DNA from 4 places in the Streptomyces sp. NPDC101237 genome. Region 2 is predicted to be linked to each of the others. Evidence: riboswitches for the same ligand, from Rfam matches in the RefSeq annotation. Region 2 holds a riboswitch; each other region holds the start of a gene.
What was found. Region 2 has a riboswitch for cyclic di-AMP ahead of ACIRQ9_RS00490 (M23 family metallopeptidase). Riboswitches for the same ligand answer to the same signal wherever they lie in the genome.
Positions count from the first base shown of each region.

Region 1: another riboswitch for cyclic di-AMP. It lies ahead of ACIRQ9_RS13725 (NlpC/P60 family protein); the one in region 2 lies ahead of ACIRQ9_RS00490 (M23 family metallopeptidase).
Region 3: another riboswitch for cyclic di-AMP. It lies ahead of ACIRQ9_RS14980 (transglycosylase family protein); the one in region 2 lies ahead of ACIRQ9_RS00490 (M23 family metallopeptidase).
Region 4: another riboswitch for cyclic di-AMP. It lies ahead of ACIRQ9_RS38915 (peptidoglycan DD-metalloendopeptidase family protein); the one in region 2 lies ahead of ACIRQ9_RS00490 (M23 family metallopeptidase).

Region 1 covers NZ_JBIWNY010000007.1:152,526-159,924, forward strand. The annotation lists gene ACIRQ9_RS13715 (FAD-dependent oxidoreductase) at 1-1,099, opposite strand, end outside; gene ACIRQ9_RS13720 (NAD-dependent epimerase/dehydratase family protein) at 1,365-2,423, shown strand; gene ACIRQ9_RS13725 (NlpC/P60 family protein) at 2,439-4,712, opposite strand; cyclic di-AMP (ydaO/yuaA leader) riboswitch at 4,721-4,895, opposite strand; gene ACIRQ9_RS13730 (DUF1996 domain-containing protein) at 5,240-7,183, shown strand; gene ACIRQ9_RS13735 (lipoprotein) at 7,224-7,399, opposite strand, start outside.
Region 2 covers NZ_JBIWNY010000001.1:109,003-116,401, reverse strand. The annotation lists gene ACIRQ9_RS00510 (MarR family winged helix-turn-helix transcriptional regulator) at 1-191, opposite strand, end outside; gene ACIRQ9_RS00505 (dihydrofolate reductase family protein) at 261-1,391, shown strand; tRNA gene ACIRQ9_RS00500 (tRNA-Met) at 1,448-1,521, shown strand; gene ACIRQ9_RS00495 (PP2C family protein-serine/threonine phosphatase) at 1,723-2,817, shown strand; cyclic di-AMP (ydaO/yuaA leader) riboswitch at 3,075-3,235, shown strand; gene ACIRQ9_RS00490 (M23 family metallopeptidase) at 3,243-4,286, shown strand; gene ACIRQ9_RS00485 (aldo/keto reductase) at 4,441-5,412, shown strand; gene ACIRQ9_RS00480 (PrsW family intramembrane metalloprotease) at 5,447-6,781, opposite strand; gene trmB (tRNA (guanosine(46)-N7)-methyltransferase TrmB) at 6,792-7,399, opposite strand, start outside.
Region 3 covers NZ_JBIWNY010000008.1:99,096-106,494, forward strand. The annotation lists gene ACIRQ9_RS14955 (NAD(P)/FAD-dependent oxidoreductase) at 1-279, opposite strand, end outside; gene ACIRQ9_RS14960 (exopolyphosphatase) at 745-1,686, opposite strand; gene ACIRQ9_RS14965 (DUF501 domain-containing protein) at 1,683-2,213, opposite strand; gene ACIRQ9_RS14970 (septum formation initiator family protein) at 2,243-2,719, opposite strand; gene eno (phosphopyruvate hydratase) at 2,828-4,114, opposite strand; gene ACIRQ9_RS14980 (transglycosylase family protein) at 4,470-5,156, opposite strand; cyclic di-AMP (ydaO/yuaA leader) riboswitch at 5,160-5,331, opposite strand; gene ACIRQ9_RS14985 (transglycosylase family protein) at 5,526-6,527, opposite strand; gene ACIRQ9_RS14990 (cytochrome P450) at 6,653-7,399, opposite strand, start outside.
Region 4 covers NZ_JBIWNY010000048.1:6,553-13,951, reverse strand. The annotation lists gene ACIRQ9_RS38940 (MBL fold metallo-hydrolase) at 1-1,156, opposite strand, end outside; gene ACIRQ9_RS38935 (Glu/Leu/Phe/Val dehydrogenase dimerization domain-containing protein) at 1,297-2,475, shown strand; gene ACIRQ9_RS38930 (GNAT family N-acetyltransferase) at 2,684-2,998, shown strand; gene ACIRQ9_RS38925 (TetR/AcrR family transcriptional regulator) at 3,008-3,610, shown strand; gene ACIRQ9_RS38920 (SGNH/GDSL hydrolase family protein) at 3,655-4,440, opposite strand; gene ACIRQ9_RS38915 (peptidoglycan DD-metalloendopeptidase family protein) at 4,679-5,608, opposite strand; cyclic di-AMP (ydaO/yuaA leader) riboswitch at 5,611-5,773, opposite strand; gene ACIRQ9_RS38910 (alpha-galactosidase) at 6,082-7,399, opposite strand, start outside.

The DNA of each region.
Region 1 (7,399 bases), on a different contig from region 2:
TGGGGCCGCGGCGGATCCAGCCGGTGACGTAGGTGGAGCGCAGGTGGTTCCCGGACTCCTCGATGACACGGCCGGCCTGGTCCGGGACGGTCCCCGAGTCGATGTCCCAGGGCAGCTTCGGCAGTTTGTCGGAGAGGTAGCCGACCGCCCGGTAGACCGCGCCGAGGTCCCAGTCGGTGTGCTTGCCGGTGCCCTTGACGTTGCCGGTGCCGTCCAGGGCGGTGCGCTCGGTGCGCAGGCCGGTGACCTTGCCGTCCGTGCCGAGGATCTCGGTGGGTGACTCGAAGAAGTGCAGGTAGAGCTTGTGCGGGCGGTCACCGGTGTCGCGGATGGCCCAGTTCTCCAGGGTCTTGGCGACCATGTCGGCCTGCTTGTTGCCGCGGCGGGTCTGGATCGATCCGGCGTCGTAGTCGATGTCCTCGGGGTCGACGATGACCTCGATGTTCGGGGAGTGGTCCAGCTCGCGCAGTTCCATCGGGGAGAACTTGGCCTGGGCCGGGCCGCGGCGGCCGAAGACGTGGACCTCGCGGGCCTTGTTGGCCTTCAGGCCCTCGTGGACGTTCGGCGGGATCTCGGTCGGCAGGAGTTCGTCGGCGGTCTTGGCGAGGATCCGGGCGACGTCCAGGGCCACGTTGCCGACACCGAGGACGGCGACCTTCTCGGCGTGCAGCGGCCAGGTGCGGGGCACGTCGGGGTGGCCGTCGTACCAGGAGACGAAGTCGGCGGCGCCGTAGGAGCCGTCCAGGTCGACGCCGGGTATGCGCAGCTCGCGGTCGGCGGTGGCGCCGGTGGAGAAGATCACGGCGTCGTAGAGGGAGCGCAGGTCGTCCAGGCTGATGTCGGTGGGGTAGTCGACGTTGCCGAAGAGGCGGACCTGGGGCTTGTCCAGGACCTGGTGCAGGGCGGTGACGATGCCCTTGATGCGGGGGTGGTCGGGAGCGACGCCGTAGCGGATCAGGCCGAACGGGGCGGGCATCCGCTCGAAGAGGTCGACGGACACGCCGGGCTCGGCGGCCACCTCGGACTTCAGCAGGGCGTCGGCGGCGTAGATCCCGGCCGGGCCGGCACCGACGATGGCTACCCGCAGGGGGCGCGGCATGATCAGGTTCCCTTCGAGTGATGACAATCGATCGAGTGAGGACAATCGATCTCGAACGGGAAGCCTAAACTAAGGCAGTCCTAAGTTGGTACGCGGGTCCGGTCTATGGCCCCATAAGCCAACCTTATGACCTCTCTGGGTTCTTCCTTATGCCCCGGAGACGGTACCGCTCCGTTCCCGGACCTTGGCGGCCGCCCCTGACATGCACCAGCCTGTCCTGTGCGGGACACCGAGGCGCGGTGGCCCAGGGGCGAGGGGCGGAAGCGTGGACGCAGGCGGGGAGAGGACCGCGGCGGTGACCGGCGGCAGCGGATTCGTCGGCAGCCACCTGGTGCGCCGGCTCCTGGAGCGGGGCTACCGGGTCCGCGCGACCGTCCGCAGCGCCAACGACCCGGCCAAGGTCCGGCCGCTGTGGGAGCTTCAGGAGGCCTTCCCCGGCCGGCTCGCCCTGTTCGAGGCCGACCTGCTCGCGGAGGGCTCCTTCGACGAGGCCTTCCGGGGCTGCGCGACCGTCTTCCACGTCGCCTCCCCGTTCCTGATGCCGGAACGGATCAAGGACGGCCGGCGGGACGTGGTGGAGCCGGCGCTGCACGGCACCCGCAACGTCCTCGCGAGCGTGGACCGCACCCCCGAGGTGACGACCGTGGTCCTCACCTCCACCGTGGGCGCGATCTTCGGCGACTACTGCGACGTCCGCGAGATGGCCGGCGGAATCCTCACCGAGAAGTACTTCAACACCACCAGCACGGCGAGCGGCAACCCCTACCACTACGCCAAGACGCTCGCCGAACGCGCCGCTTGGGACGCGGAGGCCGCCCAGGACCGCTGGCGCATGGTCTCCGTCAACCCCGGCCTGGTCCTCGGACCCTCGCTGACGCCGGCCTCCGAGTCCGGCAGCCTGTTCCTGCTGGACGAGCTGTTCAAGGGCCTGTTCTGCTACGGCGCCCCGGACTTCAGCTTCACCACCGCGGACGTCCGCGACGTCGCCGACGCGCACATCGCGGCGGCGGAGCGCCCGGCGGCGAGCGGCCGCTACATCGTGGCCCACGAGACGATGACGTCCTTCCACGAGATGTCCCGGATCATCCGCGCCCGCCGCCCCTGGGACCCGCGGCTGCCGCGCACCGCCCTGCCGCACTGGCCGGTACGGCTCATCGGCCCGCTCTTCGGCCTCACCCAGGACTACATACGCAGGCACCTGGGCATCCGCTTCCCCGTCGACAACGGCCGGAGCGTCCGCGAACTGGGCCTGACCTACCGGCCCGTGGAGCAGACCCTCCTGGACCACCACGAGAGCTGGCGCACCCGGCGGCGGAGGGTCTGACCCGGACGGCCCTGCTCAGGCCGGGCGCACCACCCGGTGGATCGCCGACTCGCCGGCGTTGTAGATCGACTCCTCGCGGATGGACGCGCCGGGGCTGGGCGCGTGGATCATCATGCCGTCGCCCGCGTAGACACCGACATGGCTGTCGTCGTCGAAGAAGAAGACCAGGTCACCCGGCTCGACGGCGGCCAACGTCAGCGGGCTGCCGGCGAAGGCCTGCTCCGGCGCGCTGCGGGGCAGCGACACCCCGGCGGCCCGCCAGGCGGCCTGGGCCAGGCCGGAGCAGTCGTACGACTCCGGACCGGTCGCGCCCCAGACACAGGGCCGCCCGATCTGCGCGCGGGCGAACGCCAGCGCCTTCATCGCCTTGCCGGGCTCGGCCACGGCGACGGCCGTGAAGGGCGCGGCCGGGGGAGCGGTGGACAGCGGCTCGGTGACGGCCACGGGGGGCACCGTCGGGACGGCCGCGGTGACCACCGCAGGCATCGGCGGGACCATCGTGACGGAGAGCGGGTCCGCGGCGACGAAGAGCGGGTCGGCGGCGAGCGAGGCGGCGGCTGCCGTCGCCAAGGGCGGCTCGGCCGGCGCGGCGGGAGCCGCCAGCATCGCCCACGGCGGGTCCGTCACCGTCGTCGGCATCGGCGGCTGGGGTGCGGCGGCCATGGCCGGGGCGGTGGCGTAGCCGGTGGTCGGGTAACCGCCCATGTCCATGGCGGGCGCGGCCACGGGGAGGCCGCCGGTGCCGAAGTCGGCCGACGGCACGGCGTACGGGGCGGCGGGAGGGACGGCCTCCGCGAAGGCCTGGGGCACGCTGGGGTAGGCGGCGGCCGCAGCAGGGAAGGAACCGCCGGCCACCGCATCCTGGACGGGCCCGGCGGCGAGGTAGGCGCCGGTGTTCGCGGGTGCCGTGGCCGGGAAGCTGCCGGTGTCCGCGGGTGCCATGGCTGGGACGCTGCCGGTGTCCGCCGGCGTCATCGCCGGGAACGAGCCGGTGTCGTCCGGCATCCGGAACGTACCCGTGGCGCCCGGCGTCATGACCCGGAAGGAACCGGTGTCACCCGGGCTCACGGCGGACGCCACGGCCGAATCCATGGGCGCCACGCCGGAAGGACCGTCGGTACCACCGGGCGCCATGACCCGGAAGCCGCCGGTGTCCGCGGGGGACTGGGGCTGGGCGGTGCCGGGGCTCATGATGCGGAAGCCGCCGGTGTCGGTGGCGGGTGTGTGCGGGGTGGTGCCTGTGTCGCCGTTCGGGTTGAGGGCGGGGAAGCCGCCGGTGTCCATGGGGGACCGGGGCTGGGCGGCGCCCGGGCTCATGATGCGGAAGCCGCCGGTGTCGGTGGCGGACAGCGCCGGGATGGCGCCCGTGTCGTTCGGGTTGATCGCCGGGAAGCCGCCGGTGTCTGCCGGCGACTGGGGCTGGGCGGCGCCGGGGCTCATGATGCGGAAGCCGCCGGTGTCGGTGGCGGACATCGTCGGGATGCCTCCCGTGTCGCCGGGGGACATGACCTGGAAGGAACCTGTGTCCGTGGCCGGTATCACCGGGATGGCGCCCGTCTGCGTAACGGTCACGGCGGCGAAGGCGCCGGTGCCGGTCAGGGCGTCCGCCGCGAAGGTGCCGCTGTCGCCGTACCGGCCCGGCATGCCGGCCGGGGCCGGCCACTCCTGGGCCGGAGGCTGGGCGGCCGGGGCCGGTTCGAGGGCCGCGACGGCGCGCCGCCCGGTGCGCTGCGACAGGATCTCGCGCGCCTTGGCGATCTTCAGCTGGCTCCTGGTCTTTGACGCGCCCGGTGTGGCGCGCCGCGGCGCCGCGGCGGCCAGCGCCTTGGGCTCGGCGGACGGACCGGGCGGCAGGGCGGCCGGGGAGCCGGCCGTCAGTTCCCGCCGCGGGAGTTCCGCCGGTTCGCGGACGACCTCGATGCCGCTGGTCGCGGACGGCCCCGCGGTCAGTTCCGGCCGTGCCGGCCCGGAGTCCTCCAACTGGCCGACCAGGTCGGCCGCCATCGCGCTGACGGGCCGGCGTGGACCGGGACGGGCGGGCTGCCGGTCGGCGGGCAGCGCCGCCGGGACACTCGGTCCGAGCCGGGAGCGCGCTCCGTCGAACCATTCACGGGCGATGCTCTCCAGGCCCGGGTCGTCACGCCGGGGCCGCTTGAACAGCGGGACTCCGCGGGACCGCGAGCCCCCGTTCATCGCGCGGGTGGCGTTGTAGTTCCCGGTGGCGTTCTCGGCCTGGTCGTAGAGGCTGTCGATCCGTCGGCGAACCTCGTCACGGCTCTCGGGCGCCATGGGGGTCGTGCTCCTTCCGTACTCCGCCGACCGGGTTAGCTGTCGGGTTCGGGCGGGTCGATCCGGAAGGCATGCCCTACGGCCGCGGCCCCTCAGGGCGGTTGGCCGATTCACCCCAGTGGTTCGGTTGGGTCCCCGGCTCCGGAAAGCCCCGTTGGGCACCGGATTGGGCGGAGGCCGCGCGGCCCGACGGGATTCGCCGGGGGGAGCCGAGCGGCTTGCCCGTCAACCTAGCCAACTTGTGTCACTCGTGTGAAGGTTGAGGTGGCTAATGTCCGATACGTAATTGTGATGTTCGTCGTGGTGTTCGAGGCGTCGGACCCGTGCCGGGGCGGCCCGCACGGCTGCTTCCTATGAGATTGCCGTGAATTCGCGGGGCCGTTGAACGCGAGGGTGCCGTGCCGCGTACCGGGTGGGGGGATTTCCATGCCCGGCCGACCACGACACGCAGGGGAACGACCTTGAGACCCAACAGGCGCAGACGCCCTACCGGCGCACAACGCGCGACCTTCGCAGCGGTCGCCCTGATGCTCGGCGGCGGAACACTGGTCGCGGTGAACGTCTACGCCTCGGCCACCGAGGGGAGTTCGGACCAGCAGACCGGGCAGACCGCCCAGGTGCTGTCCGCGCCCACCGTCTACTGCCCCGACGTCGGCAGCCGTCTGACCACCGTGCCCGACGCGGCGCGTGCCGACGTCGACGACGAACTCGCGCAGCTGGACCAGCAGATCGCGGCCGCCTACCAGCAGCTCAAGGAGCAGACGGCGGCGATCCAGCAGGACCCCGGCTCCGCCGACGGGACGATCCTGGCGCCGCTGAAGGAGAAGCGGTCGGAGTCCCTGCAGCGGATCGCCGACGCCATCGGCCGTGCCGGCGAGCGTCCGCAGGGCCTCGACGACCTCGCCGCCTGCACCCTGCGCTCCTCGGACCAGGGCGGCGGCCAGTCGCCGTCGCCACAGGACAGCGGCGCGCCGAGCCAGGGCGCGAGCGCGAGTGCGAGCGCCGGTACCGGCGCCGGCGGCCAGGGCGGCAACGGCCCCGTCGCCGCCGACTACGCCGACATCGACAGCGTGCAGCCGAACGCCGCGACCCCCGCCGAGCAGCCCGGCGGTTCCACCGGCACCTTCTCCTCCAGCTGCGGGGTCAACGCCAACGGCCTGTTCAACTCGGACAACGTGATCGTGGCGCCCGGCGTCTCCAACGGCGCCCACCACTTCCACGACTACATCGGCAACCAGTCCAACAACGCCTTCGCCAGCGACGACGACCTCGCCAAGGCCGACACGAGCTGCGCCGACCGGGGCGACAAGTCCACGTACTACTGGCCCGTGCTGCGGTTGCAGAACGGCAAGCAGGAGCGCGACGCCGACAAGCCGGGCGGCGGCACCGAGGGCAACTCCGGGCAGATCGTGACGGCGAAGCAGGTCACGCTCACCTTCGAGGGCAACCCGACCTCCAAGGTCACCGAGATGCCGCGGCTGCTGCGCATCATCACCGGCGACGCCAAGTCCTTCGTCAACGGCCCCGCCAACGCCAACGCCTCCTGGAGCTGCACCGGTCACGAGGACCGGCAGCTCAAGGACAAGTACCCGCTGTGCCCTTCGGGCAGTGACGTCGTGCGCACGTTCAGGTTCCAGAGCTGCTGGGACGGCCGGAACATCGACAGCGCCAACCACCGCACCCACGTGGCGTTCGAGGCCGCCGACGGCAGTTGCCCGGCCGGGTTCAAGGCCATCCCGCAGCTGGTGCAGCGCATCGTCTACGCCGTCGACGCGCCGAGCCTGGACGACGGCGGCCGCACGGTCCCGCTGTTCGCGGTGGACTCGTTCCCCGAGCAGCTGCACAAGCCGGTCACCGACCACGGCGACTTCATCAACGTCTTCGACGAGAACCTGATGCGCACGATGGTCGACTGCATCAACTCCGGCCGCACCTGCGGCGCGGGGGCCGGCGAGGAGCCGCCGTCGCAGAGCGCCGAACCCGACCCGTCCGCGTCGGCGAGCCCGCAGAACCCGCCGTCCGACACCGCGAGCCCGGTCACCGAGCCGTCCGGCACCGCGGCCCCGGCCGACCCGCCGGCCGAGACCGGCAACGCCGAGCCGTCCGAGCCGGCGTCCGAGCCGTCCGAGCCGGCGTCCGAGCCCTCCGCCACGGGGAACGGCTCGGGCGGCACCGGCCTGCCGCACGTCTACGCCAGCGCGTCACCCAAGAAGTCCTCCGGCACGGGCGGTGCCATCAGCAAGCCGACCGAGCGGCCCGCGACCCAGGCCCCGGCCGACGCGCAGAGCCCGGCGGGCGCCGCTCCCGCGGGCCAGGAGACCCCGCCCGCCACCGTGCCCCAGACCGAGCCGCAGGCCGTCCAGGGCGATCTCGCCGAGACCGGCGCCCACCTCTGGCCGGCCGTCTTCGGCGGGCTGCTGCTGGCCGCCGGGTTCGTCCTGCTGTGGCGCACCAGGTGGCGGTCCTCCTGACCCTGCCGCGTGCCGTCCCCGCCCGGCCCCGGTCCCGGGGTCAGGCGGGGCGCAGCGTCCGCCGGGCGAGTTCGAACGCGGGGAGCATCTCCTCGTGCTCCGCGCTGTCGAGCCCGCCCAGGTGCAGGACGACGGGTCCTCTGGGCGTGACCACGGCCAGGGCGGATTCCTTCTTGCTCTCCTCCAGCAGCTCGCTGGTGTACACGTAGTCCACCC
Region 2 (7,399 bases):
TCGGCGAGGTCGGTCATCCGCAGCCTGCGCTCGGGGGCCTCGGAGAGACTGACGAGGATGCCGTAGTACAGGTGCGGCATGCCGGCGTCCTGCTGGAGCTGCCGGTCCATAGCGTCTTCCAGGAGGTGCGTCGCCGAGATGTAGGCGCGCCAGGCGCTCTGCTCCTTCGGCGTCAGCCAGCGAGTCGTCATACCGCCAGTGTAGGTTTGTTTCAAACTTTAACCAAGCCTGCCCGTCGCCCCCGGGAGTGAGCCCGTCCGATGCCGTACCCCTACGTCCTGCTGTCCGCCGCCGTCTCCCTCGACGGCTTTCTCGACGACACCGGCCCCGACCGGCTGCTGCTCTCCTCCCCGGCCGACTTCGACCGCGTCGACGAGGTGCGGGCCTGCGTCGACGCGATCCTGATCGGCGCCGGCACCATCCGCGCGGACAACCCGCGGCTGCTGGTGAACGACCCCGGCAGGCGCGCCGCCCGGGTCGCGGCGGGCAGGCCCGAGTACCCGCTGAAGGTCACGGTCACCGCGACCGGCGACCTGGATCCGGACGCGCGGTTCTGGCACACCGGCGGCGAGAAGGTCGTGTACACCACGGACGCGGGCGCGGCGCGGATCCGCGGCCTCGGGGTCGCCGCGGACGTCGTCTCCCTCGGCGCCGAGCTCGACTGGCCCGCGCTGCTGCGGGACCTGTACGAGGCGCGCGCGGTCGGCCGGCTGATGGTCGAGGGCGGCGGCACCGTCCACACCCAGCTCCTGCGGCAGGGCCTCGCCGACGAACTCCAGCTCGTCCTGGCGCCCCTCCTCGTCGGCGACCCGAAGGCGCCGCGCCTGTTCGGCCCCGGCGGATACCAGGCGGGACGGCTGCGGCTCGTGGAGAGCCGCCGTATCGAGGACGTCGTTCTGATGCGGTACGAGCCCACCGCACCCGGCGCGGGCGGGTCGGTGTCCGCCGCCGACCGGCACTGGCTGCGGATCGCCTGCGAACTGGCGGCCGACTGCCCGCCCTCGCGGACCGCGTTCAGCGTCGGCGCCGTGGTGGTCGCGGCCGACGGCACGGAACTGGCCCGCGGTCACTCGCGCGAGGCGGGCGACCCCGTCGTGCACGCGGAGGAGGCGGCCCTGGCCAAGATCCCCGCGGACGACCCGCGGCTCGCCGCGGCCACCGTCTACACCAGCCTCGAACCCTGCACCCGCCGCGCCTCCCGGCCGCATCCCTGCGCGGAGCTGATCCTGCGAGCCGGGGTGCGCCGGGTGGTGACGGCGTGGCGCGAACCGGACACCTTCGTCGAGGCGGCCGACGGGACGGGAGCGCTGCGCGAGGCGGGGGTGGCGGTGCTGGTGCTCGGCGCCTACGAGGAGCTGGCGAAGGCCCCGAACGGCCACCTGCTGGGCTGACCGCGTTCGACCGATGTGACTTCGCCTCTCCCGATGGCGTATGCTGGTTTCAACGACGCGGGGTGGAGCAGCTCGGTAGCTCGCTGGGCTCATAACCCAGAGGTCGCAGGTTCAAATCCTGTCCCCGCTACTGAAGGCCCAGGGCCGGAATCCAGAACACGGATTCCGGCCCTGAGTCGTGTCCGGCGCGGCCCGGCGTGCACCGGCACGTGTCCGTCGTCACATCTCTCCGTGCTCATCCACCCGGCGCACACCGCTCGCCCCCGTCCGCTCGCAACCGCAAATCTGGACGGACACACAAGGGGATCCCCGAACAGAGGAGAGTCAGGCCGTGGGCTTCGAAGAGGCGCGGGAGGACGGGTCCGTGACCGTCCGCACCCTGGCCCGCCTGCTGCCCGCTCTGCTGATCGTCGCCGGTGTCCTCTACGACGTGCTCACCCCGGTCGCGTACACGGCCGTCCCCTTCTTCACGGCCGCCCCGCTGGTCGCCGCCCCGCTCTCCTCCCTGCGCACCACGGTCCTGACCGGCCTGGCCTCCTTCCTCGCCGTCTACGGCGTGCACGCGCGCTTCGGTCTCGTGCCCGACGCGGACGCCGTCACCGAGCTGACCACCGTGGCCACCGTCTCCGCCCTCGCCGCCGGCATCAACCGGGTCGTGCGCCTCGGCGACCAGCGGCTGGCCTCCGCCCGCGAGGTCGCCGAGGCCGCCCAGCGCGCGGTGCTGCCCGAGCCCGCCGAGCGGATCGGCGGCTTCGAGATCGCCGCCCGTTACGAGGCGGCCCAGGAGGGCACCCTCGTCGGCGGGGACCTGTACGCCGTCCAGGACACCCCGTACGGGGTACGGCTGGTCGTCGGCGACGTCCGCGGCAAGGGCATGGGCGCGGTCGCCGCCGTCGCGGTGGTGCTCGGCGCGTTCCGGGAGGCCGCCGAGCAGGAGGCCTCGCTGGAGGCGGTGGCGGGCCGGCTGGAGCGGGCGCTGGCCCGGGAGTGCGTCCGGCGCGGCGGAGTCGACACCTTCGAGGGGTTCACCACCGCCGTGCTCGCCGAACTCCCGCACGGCGAGGGCAGGGTCCGGGTCGTCAACCGGGGCCATCCGCCACCGCTGCTGCTGCACGCCGACGGCACGGTGCGCCCGGTCGAGGTGTCCGAGGCCGCGCTGCCGCTGGGGATGGGCGAGCTGGGCGCCTGGCCGGACCGGGCCGCCGAGCGGCCGTTCCCGAGCGGGACCGCGTTGCTGCTGCACACCGACGGCCTCTCCGAGGCCCGGGACGCGCACGGCCGGTTCTTCGACCCGGAGCGGCGCCTGGCCGGCCGGGCCGGCACCGCCCCGGGAGCGCTGCTGGCCCGTCTCGCGGCCGAGGTGCGCCGGCACACCGGCGGCCGGACGGCGGACGACATGGCGCTGCTGGTGGTGCGGCGCGCCTGAGCGTCCGTCCAGGGGAAGGTCACCCTCGGTGTGCGGACGGCAGCCCTCCGCATCACGCCCGGGTCACCATCAAAACGCTGTGACTCCCGTGCCGCACCGACCGCGCGGCCAACTCGACCGTTTTTGGCCGTTCGTGACAGGTAAGTCCTCGCTTCGAAAGCTTAATGATCAAGGAGAACGGCTTGGAATCTGCCAGCCGCGTCTATTAACGTTCGATAACGCAGCGCGGTCGTCCCAGCCGTCACCCGCGACGGCTCCGTGCGCACGCGCCGAATCCCGCAAGGGAACCGGGGAACCACCTCATTGGGGTGAATCGCTCGTATGTCGCCGGGTACGAAACGGTCGGTATACGCGCGTAGGAGACCTTCCCGCTCCGAACCCGTCAGCTAACCCGGTAGGCAGCGGAAGGAAAGGAGTGCGCCCGCGTGGCGTCCAACCGGCCTGCTCCGACAGCCCCGTTCGTGCCCAGTCAGCGTCAGCCCGAGGCTTACGGCTACGGCGCCGGGCGCACCGACGAGGGCCCCTGGGAGGAGTGGAACCCCACCGAGGAGTCCCTCGCCCCGGTACGCGGCCGGCACCGCGTCGCCAAGCAGCGCGGCGGCGGACTCGCCCGCAGCTCCACGGTCCTCGGCGTCGGTGTCATCGCCGCCGTCGGCGCGGGCGGCATGGCCAGCGCCAACACCGGCAAGCCGCCGGTCTCCCTCTCGCTGCCGGACCTGCCGTCCTCCGTCGACTCCCTGCTCGGCGACGGCACCGGCCACCAGGCCACCCAGGCCACCCAGACCGCGCTGAGCCGCGTCACCACGGCGACCGCCACCGACGCGGACTCCTCCTCCGACGCCGGTGAGGCACTGCGCAGCCGGATCATCGCGCAGGCCGAGCAGCAGCAGACCCAGATCGACGTCCGGGCCACCGCCAAGGCCGTGGCCGCCGCCGACAAGGCGGTCTCCGACGCCGAGTCCAAGGCGGAGAAGGCCGCGGCCACCCAGGCCGCCGACGCCAAGCAGAAGGCGCAGGCCGCCGAGAAGGCGCAGGCCGAGCAGAAGCGGCTCGCCGCGCTGGCCAAGCAGTACACGCTGCCGGTCGTCTCGTACACGATCACCGGCACCTTCGGCCAGGCCGGCTCCATGTGGGCCTCCGGCTACCACACCGGCCTCGACTTCGCCGCTCCCACCGGCACCCTGATCAAGGCCGTGCACAGCGGCACCGTCACGGAGGCCGGCTGGGCCGGCTCCTACGGCTACCGCACGATCCTCACCCTCGACGACGGCACCGAGCTGTGGTTCTGCCACCAGTCCTCGATCGGCGTCAAGGTCGGCCAGAAGGTCGCCACCGGCGACGTCATCGGCCGGGTCGGCGCCACCGGCAACGTCACCGGCCCGCACCTCCACCTGGAGGTCCACCCCGGCGGACAGGCCACCGGCATCGACCCGATGACGTGGCTGCGCGGCAAGGGCCTCACCCCCTGACGGACCCCACCGAACCCCGGCGGCCCCGACGACAACCCCCCGACGTCAGGGCTGCCGGTCCGGTGTGCCCGGAGTCCGCCGGGGCCTTCCGCTTTTACGAGAACTTCGCGTGGCGGCGGCATCGGTCCGCAGGCGGCCGGTGTTGAACTGGGACATGACTCCTTCTTCCGCTTCTTCCGCCTCCGGTTCCCTTCGCAAGCTCGGCTCCTCCGACCTGGAGGTCTTCCCGCTCTGCCTGGGCGGCAACGTCTTCGGCTGGACCGCCGACGAGGCCGCCTCCTTCGCCGTCCTCGACGCGTACACCGCGGCGGGCGGCAACTTCGTGGACACCGCCGACGCGTACACGGCCTGGATCGAGGGCCACCAGGGCGGTGAGTCCGAGACCGTCATCGGCAAGTGGATCGCGGCGCGCGGCAACCGCGCCGACGTCGTCATCGCGACGAAGGTCAGCCAGCACCCCGACTACCCCGGCCTGTCCGCCGCCAACATCAAGGCCGCCGCGGACGCGTCCCTGCGCCGCCTGGGCACCGACTACATCGACCTGTACTACACGCACTTCGACCAGCCCGAGATCCCGGTCGAGGAGATCATCGGCGCCCTGGACGAGCTGGTGCGGGCCGGCAAGGTCCGGCACATCGCCGCCTCCAACATCACCGCCGAACGGCTCCAGGAGTCGCTGGACTTCTCCGACCGCGAGGGCCTCGCCCGGTACGTCGCCCTCCAGCCCCACTACAACCTGGTCTCCCGCGACACCTACGAGGGCCCGCTGCAGGAGCTGGCCTCCCGCACGGGCCTGGCGGCGGTTCCCTACTTCGGCCTCGCCGCGGGCTTCCTCACCGGCAAGTACCGCCCCGGCGCGACGGTGGACAGCGCCCGCGCGGGCCGCGCCGCCCAGTACCTGGAGAGCGAGCGGGGCCGGCGGGTCCTGGCCGCCCTCGACGAGATCGCCGAGGCGCACTCCGCCCCGATCCCCACGGTCGCCCTGGCGTGGCTCGCGGCCCAGCCCACCGTCACCGCCCCGATCGCCTCGGCCCGCTCGCTGGAGCAGCTGCCCGCCCTGCTGGCCGTCGCGGACCTGGAGCTGACGGAGCAGGAACTGGACCGGCTCACGGCCGCCTCCGCGTGACGCGCTGGCTGTATTTGGCCACGAGCGTTGTCAGCTAGCCGCTGTACGGGTTGTGGGGCACGTACGGCGCCGGGGCCGCGTACCAGCCGGGCGCGCCCCAGGCCGGGGGCGGCTGGCCCCCGTACCCCGGCCAGCCGCTCGGGGCCGCGGCGCGGGCCGCGTAGTCCAGGGCGGGGCGTACCAGCTCGCGCCGGTCCCACAGCCGCGTGAGCAGGTCCCGCTCCCGCACCGTGAAGTCGGCGTCCGCCCGCCCCCGCCGCCCCCGGCGGCGCAGCAGGGCGAGTGTCGTCGCGTCCGCCTCGTACGCGGCGACCGCCCGGCCCGCCGGCTTGCCGAAGTGGTAGGCGGCGTACTCCCGGGCCATCTGCCGCGCCCGCATCGAGCCCAGGACGAACGGCTCGGCCGGCCCCAGCCAGCCCGCGTACACGTACGCGGGCAGCTCCTCCCGTACGGTCCGCAGCTCCCGCTGGCGCGTCCAGACCGCGAGCCAGGTCAGCAGCCCGAACACCGGCACCATGAACATGCCGTACACGGCGAAGAACCCGTACTGCCCGAACGACGAGGACCCGTTCCACAGCGCGTGCATGCTCATCGCGAGCAGCAGTCCGGTCACCGGCGCGAGCGCCCGCCGCGCCCGCTGCCGTTCCCCGCAGAGCGCGGCGACGCCGAAGCCGATGCCGGTGAGGACGGTGAACAGGGGATGCGCGAACGGGGACATGACGATGCGGACGAAGAACGTCGCGGCGGTGACGGAGGCGATGCCGGAGTCGCCGGCGAGCCGGTCGGCGCCGAACGCCGTACCGAGATAGAGGATGTTCTCGGTGAACGCGAACCCGGTGGCGGTGATCCCGGCTATCACCACACCGTCGACGATCCCGGTGAAGTCGCGTCTGCGGAACAGGAAGACCATCAGCACGGCCGCGGCCTTGGCGGACTCCTCGACGATCGGCGCTATCACCGTCGCCCCGAGCGTGTCCGCGCTGCTCGGGTCCGTCGTCGCCGTCGCTATCCAGCGCGTCGCGAAACTGTTGGCGACGATCGCTATCAGCGCGGCCGCGCACGCTCCCCAGGCGAACGCGAACAGCAGGTTCCGCCAGGGTCCCGGCTGAACCCGGTCCAGCCAGCGGAACGCGCTCATCAGCAGCGGCACCGGCAGCACCGCGAGACCGAGCCCGACCAGGAAACCCTCCGTGCCGGTCTGCTCACGGACCAGCGCGAGGATGACCAGGCCGGAGACGGCGAGCAGGCCGCCCAGCGCGCCGTAGCGGACCCAGCGCCGCTGCCACCAGCGAGGATGCCGCAGTCCTCGACCGGCGGAGTGCGGCGGGTACGACGGATACGGCGGGTACGGCGGCGGAAAGGTGGCCACGGCATCGACCCTAACGAGGTGACTCCTGTCGGTGCTGTTCGCCCTGCTGCACCGGATGCTGTACGCGACGGAAAAGCAGATCGTTCACCACGTGACCCTTGTCCAGGCCCTGCCCCTCGAAACGGGTCAGCGGCCGGTATCCGGGACGTGCCGCGAAACCGCCCCCGGCCTGGGTGTTCTCGAACGCCGGGTGCGCGTCGAGGACGTCGAGCATCTGTTCGGCGTACGGCTCCCAGTCCGTCGCGCAGTGCACGACGGCCCCGGGCCTGAGCCGGGTGGCGGCGAGGTCGAGGAACTCGGGCTGGATCAGCCGCCGCTTGTGGTGCCGCTTCTTGGGCCAGGGGTCCGGGAAGTACACCCGCAGCCCGTCCAGCGACTCGGGCGGGAGCATCTCCCGCAGCAGGATGATCGCGTCCCCGTTGGCGACCCGGACGTGGGTCAGCCCGTTCTGTTCGGCGAGGTTGAGCAGGTTCCCCTGCCCCGGCGTGTGCACGTCGACGGCGAGGATGTTGGTGTCCGGGTCTTCGGCGGCCATCTGCGCGGTCGCCTCGCCCATGCCGAAGCCGATCTCCAGGACGACGGGGTTGCCGTTCCCGAACAGCGCGCCGAGATCGATGA
Region 3 (7,399 bases), on a different contig from region 2:
CGTGGCGACCTTGCGGTCCTGGTCGATGGTGGTGACCCGGCCGGTGAGGACCTCCGCCTTCGGCAGCACGCGTCGCAGCGGGACGACGACGTGCCGAGGGGAGATGCTGCCGGCGGCGGCTTCGGGGAGGAAGGGCTGGTAGGTCATGTACGACCGGGGGTCGACGACCGTGACGGTCGCCTCGCCGTAGCGCATCTTCTTGAGGATGCGCCGAGCTGCGTACAGGCCTACGTACCCACCGCCTACTACGAGGATCCTGGGACGCTCCGTGGTGCTCATGGCATCGAGTATCCACCCGCCTCAGGGGGGGCGCTCGTGCGCCCCTTCACAAGGTTGCACAGGGGTCGTGCTACACTCCGCCGCCCACGTGATCCACGTCATGGTCGACCGTGGGAACCGACTTCCGATACGACCCGTTGTCAATGCCGTGTGAGCTGCTCCTCCGGGCATTCGGGGGACCCCTCGGGCGGCCGATGTCATCCGCGCGAACAGCTCCCGAAACACCCCTGAAACGCTCTCCTGAGCACGCGCGCGCGGCCGTTGAGCCCCCGAACGGTCCAACAGGACCCCCTGGACCCCCCACCTGCGCCGAATTCCTTGTGAAGAACTTCACGAAGTTTTCCGGCGGGGTGTCGTGGCACGGCGTGTCACAGGCCGTCCGGGACGCTCACCCGCCGCCCCCAGCGCTCATCCGAGGAGGTCGCGGGGGGTCGGCGGGGCGGCCGGGGACACCGGCCGCGGGGGTCAGGCGAGGGACCAGGCGATGCCGTCGAGGATGTCGTGCTCGCTCACCACGACCTCCGCCGCGCCGATCCGCTCCATGATCGACAGGAGCACGAGGGCGCCCGCGCCGATGACGTCGACGCGCCCGGGGTGCATGGAGGGGATGGCGGCACGCTCGGCGTGGGTGGAGCCCAGCAGCCGCGCGGTGATCTCCCGGACCCGCTCGTAGGGGATGCGGGAGTGGTGGATGGCCGCGGAGTCGTACTCCGGCAGCTCCTGGTGGATCGCCGACAGCGTGGTGACGGACCCGGCCAGGCCGACCAGGGTGCGCGCCTCGCGCAGTGGCACGGTCTGCTCCGCGAGGTCCAGGGCGCGCTCGATGTCGGCCCGTACGGCGGCGGTCTCCGCCTCGGTCGGCGGGTCGCTGACCCGGCCCTCGTGCACCAGGTGCCGTTCGGTCATGCGGACGCAGCCGACGTCCACGGACCGCGCGGCCCGCACCCGGTCGTCGCCGACGACGAACTCGGTGGAGCCGCCGCCGATGTCCACGACGAGGAAGGGGCGGGCGAGGTCGTCCCGGCCCGTCAGCTCCTTCGTCGCCCCGAGGAACGAGAACTCGGCCTCCTGGTCGCCGCTGATGACCTCCGGCTCCACACCGAGGATGTCCAGCACCCCGCGCACGAACTCGTCGCGGTTCTCGGCGTCCCGGGAGGCGGAGGTGGCCACGAACCGCAGCCGCTCCGCGCCGTACTCCTTGATGACGGCCGCGTACTCCCGGCAGGCCGCGAAGGTCCGCTCCAGCGCCCGCGGCGCGAGCCGCCCGGTCCGGTCGACGCCCTCGCCGAGCCGGACGATCACCATCCGCCGGTCCAGATCGACGAGTTCACCGGTCACGGGGTCGGCGTCGGCGACGAGCAGCCGGATGGAGTTGGTACCGCAGTCGATGGCGGCGACACGGGTCACTGGTCCTCCTCCCCGGACGGCGTCACGCACGCGCCCTTGGCCCACCACTCGGGCAGCAGGGCGATCGCCTCGTCGCCGAGCGGGTTCACGCCGGGTCCGGCGGCCAGCGAGTGCGCCACCAGCACGTGCAGGCACTTCACCCGGTCCGGCATCCCGCCGGCGCTGGGAAAGCCCGCCAGCACCTCGATCTCGTCCCGGCGCCGGACGTAGTCCTCGTGCGCGGCCCGGTAGGCCGCCGCCAGCTCCGGATCGCTCTCCAGCCGCGCCGTCATCTCCTTCATCACGCCGTTGGCCTCCAGAGTGCCGATGGCGGACGCGGCCTTCGGGCACGTGAGGTAGTACAGCGTCGGGAACGGCGTGCCGTCCGGCAGCCGGGGCGCGGTCTCCACGACGTCGGGCTGCCCGCACGGGCAGCGGTGCGCGATCGCCCGCAGCCCGCGCGGCGGCCGCCCGAGCTGCTGCTGGAAGGCCTCGACGTCGGCGTCGGTCGGCTCGGTGCGCGGAGTGGAGGGCGGAGGCGTGTGCATGACTGTGTTCTGTGCGGCTTTCTGTCGGTTCACTGATCGGACGCGTCGGACTTGTCGACGCCGTCCCAGACGTTCGCGTACCACGGCCGGTCGGCCGCGCCGAGGTAGGCGTGCGCCTGCTGGGCGGCAGCGGGGTCGATCACGATGTAGCCGGTCTCCCCGGGCATCACGTAGTGCAGCCGCTGCCGGATCTGCTGCTCGGCGTACGCGTCGTCCTGCCAGCGGGCCTTGACGTCCCGCAGCTGCTCGACCCGCTGCCTGGCCTGCTTCTGCTGACGCTCCTGGTCGGCGATCTCGGCCCGCTGGGAGACGTACTGACGCATCGGATAGGCGAGCGCGACGATCATCGTGCACAGCACGATCGCGAGCAGCGCGGCGCGCCCGGTGAGCCGGGAGCGCCTGGCCTGCCGCTTGGTCTGGGAGCGGTAGACCCGGGCCGCCGTCTGCTCGCCGAGCAGTTTCAGCCTGGTCGCGGTGGAGAACCGGTCCCGGTCCCTCACGGCCATGTCCCCGCCTCCCGTTCACACGCGCGTACGTCCCCGCACACGGTACGGGACCGGGTACGGGGACGTACGTACGACTGGCTAAGCCTTACCCTCTACGGGCCCTACGGCTCAGCCCTTGAAGCGCGGGAAGGCGCTGCGGCCGGCGTACACCGCGGCGTCGTCGAGGATCTCCTCGATGCGCAGCAGCTGGTTGTACTTGGCGACGCGCTCGGAGCGGGCCGGGGCGCCGGTCTTGATCTGGCCGCAGTTGGTGGCGACGGCGAGGTCGGCGATGGTGACGTCCTCGGTCTCGCCGGAGCGGTGGGACATCATGCACTTGAAGCCGTTGCGCTGGGCCAGCTCGACGGCGTCCAGGGTCTCGGTGAGCGAGCCGATCTGGTTCACCTTGACGAGCAGGGCGTTGGCGGCGCCGTCCTCGATGCCACGGGCCAGGCGCTCCGGGTTGGTGACGAACAGGTCGTCGCCGACGATCTGGACCTTGTCACCGAGCTTGTCGGTGAGGACCTTCCAGCCGGCCCAGTCGTCCTCGAACAGCGGGTCCTCGATGGAGACCAGCGGGTAGGAGGCGACGAGCTCCTCGTAGTACTCGGTCATCTCGGCGGCCGAGCGGGACTTGCCCTCGAACTCGTACTTGCCGTCCTTGTAGAACTCGGACGCGGCGACGTCGAGCGCGAGCGCGATCTGCTCGCCGGGGACGTAACCGGCCTGCTTGATCGCCTCCAGGATGAGGTCGAGCGCGGCGCGGTTGGACTCCAGGTTCGGGGCGAAGCCGCCCTCGTCGCCGAGACCGGTGGACAGGCCCTTGTTCTTCAGGACCTTCTTCAGGGTGTGGTAGACCTCGGCACCCCAGCGCAGCGCCTCGGAGAAGGACTCCGCGCCGATCGGGGCGATCATGAACTCCTGGATGTCCACGTTGGAGTCCGCGTGCGAACCGCCGTTGAGGATGTTCATCATCGGCACCGGCAGCAGGTGCGCGTTGGGGCCGCCCAGGTAGCGGAACAGCGGCAGGTCGCTGGCCTCGGAGGCGGCGTGCGCGACGGCGAGGGAGACGCCGAGGATGGCGTTGGCGCCGAGCGAGCCCTTGTTGTCGGTGGCGTCCAGGTCGAACATGGCCTGGTCGATCAGGCGCTGCTCGGTGGCGTCGTAGCCGACCAGCTCCGGGCCGATCTGCTCGATGACGGCGAGGACGGCCTTCTCGACACCCTTGCCGAGGTAGCGGTTGGGGTCGCCGTCACGGAGCTCGATGGCCTCGAAGGCGCCGGTGGAGGCGCCGGAGGGAACGGCGGCACGACCCGTGCTGCCGTCGTCGAGGCCGACCTCGACCTCGACCGTGGGGTTGCCTCGGGAGTCCAGGATTTCCCGGGCTACGACGACGTCGATGGACGGCACGAGCATCTCCTTCTTGGGATGTGACGCTGGTTGTGCGGGCGCACGCGGGCCTTGTCGGCCCTTGCTCAGCCTTGCGACTAGAGCCTAACCGCCCCGGACCCGTCAGACGGCCGACCGACCGGCCCGTGGACACACTGACGGTACTCATTGTTCATGTACGGAACAAAGGGGGGTCCGGTGAAAAACGGAAGAAGAGCGGGTCACGAAGAGGCCCGCGGGAGGCGGCCGCGGACACGGCCCCGCCCCGGTGCGTACGGGGGAGAACGCACCGGGGCGGGAGTCAGCCGGGGGGACGGGGGCGGCCCGCACGTGGACCTCGCCACGAGGACCACGGCCGCGCGGGGGCTGCGGTTGGGCGGGCCTACTTCAGGTGCAGCTGCTGGCCCGGGAAGATGAAGTCGGCGTCGTCGACGATGTCCTTGTTCAGCTTGAACAGCGCCTGCCAGCCGCCCTTGACCTTGTGCTTCTCGGCGATCGAGCTGAGCGTGTCGCCCTTGACGACCTTGTACTCGCCGTCGCCCTTCTTCACCTTCTTGCCGGTCGGGGTGGTGACCGTCTTCTTGGCGGCAGGACGCTCGGCGGAGCGGGAGGCGGCCTGGCTGTCGGTGGAGCGGGTGGCGGTGCCGCCGCCCGACGAGCTGCCGGAGCCGGAGGAGCTGGAGCCGCCGGTGTAGGCGGCACCGGACAGGCCCTTGCCGCAGACCGGCCAGGCGCCCTTGCCCTGCGCGGCGAGGACCTTCTCGGCGACCGCGATCTGCTGCGCCTTGCCGGCCTGGTTGGCCTGCGCGGCGTACTGCGTGCCGCCGTACGCGGCCCAGGTGGAGGCGGAGAACTGCAGGCCGCCGAAGTAGCCGTTGCCGGTGTTGATGGCCCAGTTGCCACCGGACTCGCACTGGGCGACGGCGTCCCACTCGGAGGCGGTGGCCGCGGAGGCGGTGCCGGTGGCCATCAGCGGAGCGGCGATGGCGACACCGGTGACGCCGGCGAGCGCGGCGACGCGGGTGGCCTTGGACGGACGACGGTGCTTGCCCTTGCCGGAAAACAGCATGGAGAATCCCCTCACCGACGCCTGCGAGGTGAGCTGTCGGGTTCGGGCCGGTTGAGTTGCCCGGCCGCACACCTCACGGTGCGCGGCTCCACCCCTAGCCGGACACGGCGGTCTCAACCACCGGTCCCGGCACCTACCTTGGGTCCCCCGCTCCTGCCTACGGCGCTTGACGCGACGACTGTTCCCGGGCAGCCGCTGGCAGGACTCGGCGTTGCGACAACCGGGGCTCGTGGTGACGAGCGGCCTCGACCGTAAACAGGCGATCAGGGGAATTTCAAAGATGATCAGGGCTTCTGAGACTCATCCCACACTTTCACCGAAACGGACATTCAACTCGAAGCGGGACGTCAACTCCCGCCGGTTTTGGCCCTATTCGGTGCCGAGTTTCAGGGTCTGACCGGGGGCGATGTCGTTCGGGTCGGTGCCGATGTCGGCCTTGTTGGCGGCGTAGAGCGCACGCCATCCGCCGTCCAGGTCAAGGGAGTCGGCGATGGAGGCGAGCGTGTCGCCGTCGCGCACGGTGTAGGTGTCCGCGCTCCGGGAGGCATGACGACCGGAAGACATCCCGCTCTGACCGTTTGTCACGCTTTCGTCCGCCGAGCCGCCACGGTGCTTGCCGCTGCTGCCGACCGCACCCGTGTCGACCAGATCCCAAGAACTGCCCGTCTGCCACGAATTGTCCGACTCGTCTGCTTCGGGGACGACCGGGTTCTCGCTCGCTTTCGAGCTGTCCGAGCCGCCCGTTCCCTTCCCCGCCGTCTTCGAGGAGGCGGCGGGAGCGTCCTTGCCGGAGCCCTTGCTCGCGCTCGGCGACGGCGTGACGGACGCGGAGTCCGAGGCGCCCGCCGAGGAGTCGGAGGGGCCGGAGTCCGGGGAGGCGGAGGAATCCGATGAACCAGAAGAAGAGGACGAATCCGACAGCCCGGAGGAGGAGTCGGCGGAGCCGGACGCGTCGCCCGAGTCACCGGCGCCCGTGTCGACGCTCACCGAGGCGTCGTCCGAGGAGAGCCCGGAGAGCAGGGCGCAGGTCCGCCACGGCTTGGTGCCCTGGTCGGCGAGGATCTTCTCGGCGACCGCGATCTGCTGCGAACGGCTCGCCTGGTCCGGCGTGCCGGCGTACTCCTGGCCGCCGTAGTGGTCCCAGTCGTCCTGGGACATCTGCAGGCCGCCGTAGTACCCGGTGCCCTCGTCCATGCTCCAGGAGCCGCCGCTCTCGCACTCGGCCACCCGGTCCCAGGTGCTGCCGTCGGCCGCGTTGGCGCTCGCCGCACCGAGGAGCGGAATGGCGATGGCCGAGCCGGTCACGCCGGCCGCGACGAGGAGCGCCGGAGCCTGACGGGGGCGACGGTGACGACCGTTCCCGGAGAGCATGCGGAGACCTTTCGAGCGACAGCGGTGACCGGCGCGACGGTCCTGCCGGCGCGCCGCACTGATGGGTGAAGGTATAGGCAGACGATCACTTGTCACAAGTTAATGCCGCGTAGATCACGTGAAGATCACATAGTTGAACCCTGGTCATCTTTACCGGTGATGGGCCCGGCGGGGGTGAACTCCACGGGGAGCGTGCGCAGTCCGCGCATGATGAGTCCGCCGCGCCAGCGCAGCTCGCTCTCCTCGGCCGCCAGCCGCAGGTCCGGCAGCCGGGTGAGCAGGGTGGCGAGCGCGCTCTGGCCCTCCAGGCGGGCCAGCGGGGCGCCGAGGCAGTAGTGGATGCCGTGGCCGTACCCGAGGTGCTGGTTGTCCCGCCGCGCCAGGTCGAGGGTGTCCGGCTCGGCGAACCGCTCCGGGTCCCGGTCCGCGGCGGCCAGCACGACCAGGACCGGGTCGCCGGTGGCGATGCGCTGCCCGCCGAGGCCGAGCGGCTCGGTGGCGAACCGCCAGGTGGCGAGCTCCACCGGCCCGTCGTAACGCAGGAGTTCCTCCACCCCGGTCTCCAGCAGCCCGCGCTCGCCCGCGGCCAGCGAGTCCTGCAGCCGGCGGCGCTGTTCCGGGTGCGTGAGCAGCGCGTACGTGCCGTTCCCGATGAGGTTGACCGTCGTCTCGAAGCCGGCGAACAGCAGGATGAAGGCCATGGCGGCGGCCTCGTTCTCGGTGAGGTGCTCGCCCTGGTCGGAGGCGCGGATGAGCCCGGAGATGAGGTCCTCGCCGGGAGCGGGCTCGGCGGTCAGCGCCTCGCGCTTGCGGTGGATCAGCTCGGCCAGGTAGCCGCGCATCTTCTTCACGGACCGCGCGACCCCGCCCCG
Region 4 (7,399 bases), on a different contig from region 2:
GCCCGGCCTCGCTCCGCGGCGGGACGGCCGTGCGCCACGGCCGGGCGACCGGCGCCGACACCTCGCGCCACCACGGGCTGACGGGCACCGTGCCGGACGGCTCGAACGGCTCGCCGGGCCGGGGCAGGGCCACCGCCTGGCCGGCGCCGTCGCCGGCGTCCTTGGTCCACTCCCCCGGCTCGGCCCAGGCGTGCGGGGCGAGGTTGAAGGTGCCCCAGTGGATCGGCAGCAGCACGCCGTGCGGACCGCCGCCCTGCAGGTCGAGGTGGGCGCGCATGCCCTCCGCGGGCGTCATGTGTATGTCGGGCCAGAACTCGCTGTACGCGCCGATCTGGATCATCGTCACGTCGAAGGGCCCGTGGTCGGCGCCGATCTCCTTGAAGCCGTCGAAGTAACCGGTGTCACCGCTGTGGTAGATCCGGTGCCGCTCGCCCGCGACGACCCAGGACGCCCACAGGGTGTGCTGGGTGTTGCGCAGCCCTCGGCCGCAGAAGTGGCGGGCGGGGGTCGCCGTCAGGGTGAGGCCGCCGACCTCGGTCACCTCGTGCCAGTCCAGCTCGCGCAGCCGGTCGGCGGGGACGCCCCAGTGTTCGAGGTGCGCGCCGACCCCGAGCGGCACCGCGAAGAGGGTGTCCGTGCCGGCCAGTGCCTTGATCGTGGGCAGGTCGAGGTGGTCGTAGTGGTCGTGCGAGATCACCACGACGTCGACCGGGCCGAGCGCGGCCAGCGGCAGCGGCGCCGGGTGCAGCCGCTTGGGTCCGGCGAACGGGAACGGTGAGCAGCGCTCGCCCCAGACGGGGTCGAAGAGGACGCGGTGTCCGTCGATCTCCGCGAGGACGCTGGAGTGCCCCATCCAGGTCACCCGCAGTCCGCTCGCGGCGGGCCGGGCGAGGTCGGCGACGGTGGTGGGGTGCACCGGGACGGTGCCCCGCGGAGCGCGGCGGACGCGCTGCTCCTTCTCGAAGTAGGTCCTGGCGAATTCGAGCATCGAGCCCGAGGGCCGGGTGCGCGCGGTGCCGCCCGGGTTCTGGAAGACACCGTCCTTGAAGTGCGGTGAACCCTGGATACGGGCCATGCGCTCGCCGCCGGGTTCCACGCCGAAGGCGGCGGGCCGCGGCACGCGGAGCCCGGAGCTCTGGGAACGCGGACGGGTCACGGTACCTCCAGTGGTGTGGCGGGGTCCTCCATTATGGTCGGCCCCTCGGGTGGTCGGCGTTGACACCCCGCCACCCAGATCCTGATACTGAACCACTGTTCAGTAACACCCTCTCCTTCGCGAACCTCCCGGGAGCCACCATGGCCGCTCCACTGATGTCTCTCGTCTGGACCGACCACGTCACCGGACGGCAGGGCTTCCTGGTCGTCGACCGGCTGGTGCGGGGCGTGGCCAGCGGAGGCCTGCGGATGCGGCCGGGCTGCACCCTGGAGGAGGTCACCGGCCTGGCACGCGGCATGACGATGAAGGAGGCCCTGCACTACGACCCCACGGGCCGCTACGTCCCCCTCGGCGGCGCCAAGGGCGGCATCGACTGCGATCCGCAGGACCCCGGGGCGTACGCCCTGCTGGTCCGCTACCTGCGCGCCATGCGGCCGCACGTGGAGAGCTTCTGGACCACCGGCGAGGACCTCGGGCTGACCCAGGACCTGGTGGACCGGGCGGCCGCCGAGGCGGGGCTGGTCTCCTCGATCCAGGCCGTGTACCCGCTGCTCGACGACGAGGCCGCGGCCCGGCGGCGGCTGGCGGACGCCTTCGCCATCGAGGTGGACGGGATCGGCCTGGACGAGCTGGTGGGGGGCTGCGGAGTCGCCGAGTCGGCGCTGGCGGCCCTGGACCGGGCCGGGGTGCCGTACCCGGGGACACGGGTCGCGGTGCAGGGGCTGGGCACGATGGGCGGGGCCACGGCGCGTTTCCTCTCGCGGGCGGGGCTGACCGTGGTGGCCGTCGCGGACGTCAAGGGCACGATCGCCAATCCGTCGGGGCTGGACGTCGAGGCGCTGCTGCGCGCCCGGGACGCCTACGGCACCGTCGACCGCTCGGTGCTGCGCCCGGACGATCTCGAACTGCCGGGTGAGGCGTGGCTGTCCGCCGACGCGGAGGTGCTGGTGCCTGCCGCGGTCTCGTACGCCGTCGACACGTCCAACGAGCACCTGGTCACCGCCCGCTGGATCGTGGAGGCGGCCAACATGCCCGTCCTGCCGGAGGCGGAGGAGCGGCTCGCGGCGCGCGGGGTGACCGTGCTGCCGGACGTGGTGGTCAACTCGGGCACGAACGCGTGGTGGTGGTGGACCCTGTTCGGCGACATCGGCGCGGACGCGGACGAGGCGTTCGCGCACACCCGCCGCTCGATGCGGGCCCTGGTGGGGCTGATGCTGGATCGCGCCGCGTCCGACGGCACGACCCCGCGGGCCGCGGCCCACGCCGTGGTGGCCGACCGCCTGCCGGTGATCGCGGAACGGTTCGGCTGGTACCGGTGACCGTGACGGTCCGTCCGGGGGAGCCCGGTGACGCGGAGGCCGTGCGCGCGATCCGCAACGACGCGATCGCGCACTCGACGGCGCCGTGGACCTCGGCCCCGCGGTCTCCCGCGGCGGCGGCGGCCTGGCCGGCCGCGCATCTGGCGCGCGGCTCCGCGTTCGTGGCGGAAGTGGCGGGCGAGGTGGCCGGATTCGCGGTGTACGGCCCGTGGCGCGAGCTGGACGGCTACCGGTCACGGCGGAGGACTCGGTCTGCGTCCGTGCGGAGCGGCACGGGCTCGGCATCGGCTCCGCGCTCCTGGCGGCCCTCGTCGCCGCGGCGCGCGAGTCGGGCCACCACGCCATGATCGCCGGTGTCGAGGCGGAGAACACCGCCTCCGTCCGGCTGCACCGGCGGTTCGGCTTCGAGCACGCGGGGACGGGGCGGGAGGTGGGCGTCAAGTCCGGCCGGCGGCTGGATCTCACGCTCATGCGCCTGCCGCTGGGCGGGGACGGCGACACGCCCGGGGGCGGGACCGTCTAGGGTGACCGCGTGGCGAGAGTGCGGTTGAGCGTGGCCGAACGGCGTGAGGAACTGCTGCGGGCGGCCATCGAGCAGATCGAGGCGCGGGGGGTGGCGGCGGTGCGGATCGCCGACGTCGCCTCGGCCCTCGGCGTGAGCAACGCACTGGTGCTGTACCACTTCTCGACGAAGGAGAAACTGGTCGCCGCGGCCTTCGCCTACGCCGCCGAGGACGACCTGGCCCATCTGCGCAAGCTGCTGGGCCGCCGCACGTCGGCGTCGCGCCGGCTGCGGGCGGCGGTGCGCTGGTACGCGCCGACCGGGCAGGCCAAGGGCTGGCGGCTGTGGATCGAGGGCTGGGCGGTGGCGCTGCGCGAACCCGCCCTGCGGGACGTCGCCAAGCGGCTGGACCAGCAGTGGAAGGCGGCCATCGCCGAGGTCGTCGCCGAGGGCGTGGCCACCGGCGAGTTCCGGTGTCCCGATCCGGCGGCCGCGGCGCTGCGTCTGACCGCCCTGCTCGACGGGCTCGCCGTCCAGCTCACCTCCTACCCGGGCGCCCTGTCTCGGGCGCGGGCGCAGGAGTGGGTCGACGAGGCGCTGGCGCGCGAAGTGGGGCTGGAGCAGGACGCATGAGGGGCGGCCCGCGCGCGGGCCGCCCCTCGTCCGCTTCCGTGCCGTCAGGCCACGGAGGCGATCCGCATCCTGATGTCGTCCGGGGACAGCGCCCCCTTGGCGGTCACGTGGTCGCCCGAGGACTCGCCGCGCAGCCGCCGGCCGATCCACGGCACCAGGTACTCACGGGCCCACTGCACGTCGTCGCGGCGGATCTCCAGGGTGCCGCGGGGCGGCAGCAGCGGCCACGGCTGGTCCGGGTCGGCCGGCACCTCGAGGCCGAGCGCCTGACCGGCCCGCAGCGCCACCCGGGTGTGCCCCTCGGGAGACAGGTGCAGCCGGTCGCCGTCCCAGGCCCGCCGGTCCTGCACGGTCTTCAGGGACCACAGGTCGAGCACCGGGCAGCCGTACCGGTCGGCGACGGCGCGGACATGGCCGTTGTAGGTGGCGATCTTGCCGCGCAGATGCTTGAGGACCGGCACGCCCCGGGTGTCGAAGCCGGTGGTCACCAGGACCGTCCCGACGGCCTCGGTGAGCCGGGCCACGGCCCGCTCGAACCGCTCGGCCACCTCGTCGGGGTCGGTGCCGGGGCGGATGATGTCGTTGCCGCCCGCGCTGAAGGAGACCAGGTCCGGGGCGAGTTCGACGGCTCGCGGCAGTTGGTCCGCCACGATCTGGTCGAGCAGTTTCCCGCGCACCGCGAGGTTGGTGTAGTCGAAGTCGCCCTCGGGCCGCCGGTCCGACAGCAGGACCGCGAACCGGTCCGCCCAGCCGACGAAGGCCCCGTCGGGGCCGGGGTCGCCGACGCCCTCGGTGAAGCTGTCCCCCACCGCCACGTACGACCCGATCACTGATGCCTTGTCACTCTTCGAATCGTCTGCCACGTCGGACCATGATTCACCTCGGGCTGTGACCTACGCGACCGTAATAAGGGGTTGACTGCCGGTGATATAAGACACTTGTAAATAGTCGGCCAATCCAGGAATAAGCCCCTGATCAGGCGCGTTGACGCGTCGATCGCCCGAAGGCCGGACCCGGGGATCGGGGTCCGGCCTTCGGAGTGCGTGGCGCACGGGAGGTGTCGACGGGTCAGCCGACGGTCACGCCCTTCGAGCGGAGGTAGCCGACCGGGTCGAGGTCGGAACCGTAGTCCGGGGTGGTCCGTATCTCGAAGTGCAGGTGCGGGCCGGTGACGTTGCCGGTGGCGCCGGAGAGGCCGATCCGCTGACCGGCGGTCACGGTCTGGCCGGGCGAGACGGAGAGCGCCGAGAGGTGGCCGTACTGCGCGTAGTAGCCGTCGGCGAGCCTGATGACGACCTGGTTGCCGTAGGCGCCGCCCCAGCCGGCCGTCACGACCGTGCCCTCGCCGACGGCCTTGACCGGGGTGCCGGTCGGGACGACGAAGTCGACACCGGTGTGGTAGCCGCTGGACCACATGCTGCCGGCGACGTGGTAGCGGGTGCCGAGGGTGCCGCCGGTCACCGGGAGGGTGAAGCCGGAGACGGCCGTCGTCGACGCGTCCGAGGAGGCCGCCGGGTCCGAGGACGGCGCCGAGGGGGCGTGGGACCGCGAGGGCGCCGGCGTCTCGGGCCGGGAGTCCCGGTCAGGGCGGTCGGCCGCGGCGTGCCGGCCGCCGAGCGCGAGCTCGAGACCGGGGTGGATCAGCGAGGGGTCGCCGCCGACCGCCTGCCGGTTGTCGGCGTAGAGCCGCTGCCAGCCGCCGGGCACGTCGTGCTCGGAGGCGATCTTCGAGAGGCAGTCGCCGGACACCACGGTGTAGACGCGGTGCGTGGAATTCCCGGTGCCTGAATTACGGTCGGCGGCTTTCCGCGCGACCGTCTTCGCGACGGTCGGAATCGACTGCGTGGCCTTTTCGGAAACGGTCTGCGTGGTGGCCGCGTGGGCGCCGGTGGCCCCCATGAGCGGCAGGGCCAGCGCGGCGCCGCCGGTTCCGGCGACGGCCATCGAGCGCGTGAGGCGCTGGGACTTGGGACGGCGGTGCTTACCCTTCGCGGGCATGACACATTCCTCTCCGGCGCCTGCGAGGTGAGCTGTCGGGTTCGGGCTGGAGCTGCCCGGCCACGCGGGAAGACGTGGCTACACCCCTAGCCGTCCCGGGAACCGGAACAGGCGGTCATACCTGGTGGGTCCCCCGCTCCTGCCGGGCACGGGTGAGTGTGTGTGGGGACTCCGGTCGGCGGCAGGATTCGGCGTTCCGTCCGGATGCGTGGTGAACGTAAGCGAGCAGGACGCACACGAACAAGAGCCCGGTTCCGTCCGTCCTGGTTTCACGTGATCCGTTACGGGAATTCCCGGTCACTCTCCGTGAATTCCCGTCCCGCCCCGACCGTCAATCACCCGGAAAGGCACCGGAATTACGTGAGCATGACGCGCGACGGACGGTCACGGATATGACGCTCCTCACGCACGTCCCACCACGTCCGCTTATTCCAGAACTAGTCGGAATGAAAACACTACTTCGGACATATGGCTCAGATGCGACGGAGCCGGACAACCGTCGCATCCAGGTCGCCGCGCAGTTCCGTGCGCAACCCGTGGTGCAACAGCACGGCCCCGCGGAGTATTTCGCCCGTGTCCCGGTCTTCGTACGACGCCTCCGGGTCGAGCCCCTGGAGCCGCAGGGCGGGCATCGGCTCGCCGTAGCTCTGGGCCTGGAGCCAGGCGAGCACCACGGTCTCGTCGCCGAGGGTGTACTGCACCGCGCTGAGCCCGCCGGCCGGCGGCCGCAGCCGGAACTGGTCGCCGCGCTGCACCAGGGGCCGGATGTCCTTGTAGAGCTCCACCCAGCGGGCCGCCTCCGCCAGCTCCTCCTCGGTCCACCGCGAGAGGTCGCCGCCGACACCGAGAGCGCCCGCCATGGAGCTGACGAAGCGGAAGCGCAGGCTGCTGACCCGGCCGTTGAGCTGGTGGTTCGGACTGTCGGTCACCCAGGCGGACATGACCCGGGCCGGATGGATCTGGCTGAAGCCGTGCTGGATGGCGAGCCGGTCCAGCGGGTCGGTGTTGTCGGAGGTCCACACCTCGTCGGTGCGGCTCATGATGCCGAGGTCGATCCGGCCGCCGCCGCCGGAGCAGGACTCGATGGCGACGTCCGGGTGGGCCGCCCGGATCCGGTCGATCAGGGCGTACAGCCCGCGGACGTGGTCGACCCACAGCCGCTGCGGGTACGGCTCGCCGGGCCAGCCCGCGTCCGTGAAGCAGCGGTTGAAGTCCCATTTCACGTAGTCGATCGGAGCGCTGGACAGCAGGGTGTCCAGCTGCTCCCACAGGTATTCCCGCACGTCCTCGCGGGCGAGGTTGAGGACGAGCTGGTTGCGGAGTTCCGTCCGCCTGCGCCCCTGCTGGAACTGCACCCAGTCGGCGTGGGCGCGGTACAGGTCGCTGTCCGCGTTGACCATCTCGGGCTCGACCCAGATGCCGAACTGCATGCCGAGGGCGTGCACGTGGTCGCCGAGCGGCTTGAGGCCCTCGGGGAAGCGGTCCGGGTTGGGCGTCCAGTCGCCGAGGCCCGCGCGGTCGCTGGTACGGGCGCCGAACCAGCCGTCGTCGACCACGAACAGTTCGACACCGATCGCGGCGGCCCGCCGGGCGAGGGTGGCCTGCTGCTCCTCGGAGATGTCGAAGGTGGTGGCCTCCCAGGAGTTGAACAGCACCGGCCGGTCCCGGCCGGCGTCCGGGATGACGTACGCCCGCTGGTAGGCGTGCCAGGCACGGCTGGCGCCGCCGAAGCCGCCGTCGCTCCACAGGCCCGCGAAGACCGGGCTGGTGTAGGACTCGCCCTCGGCCAGC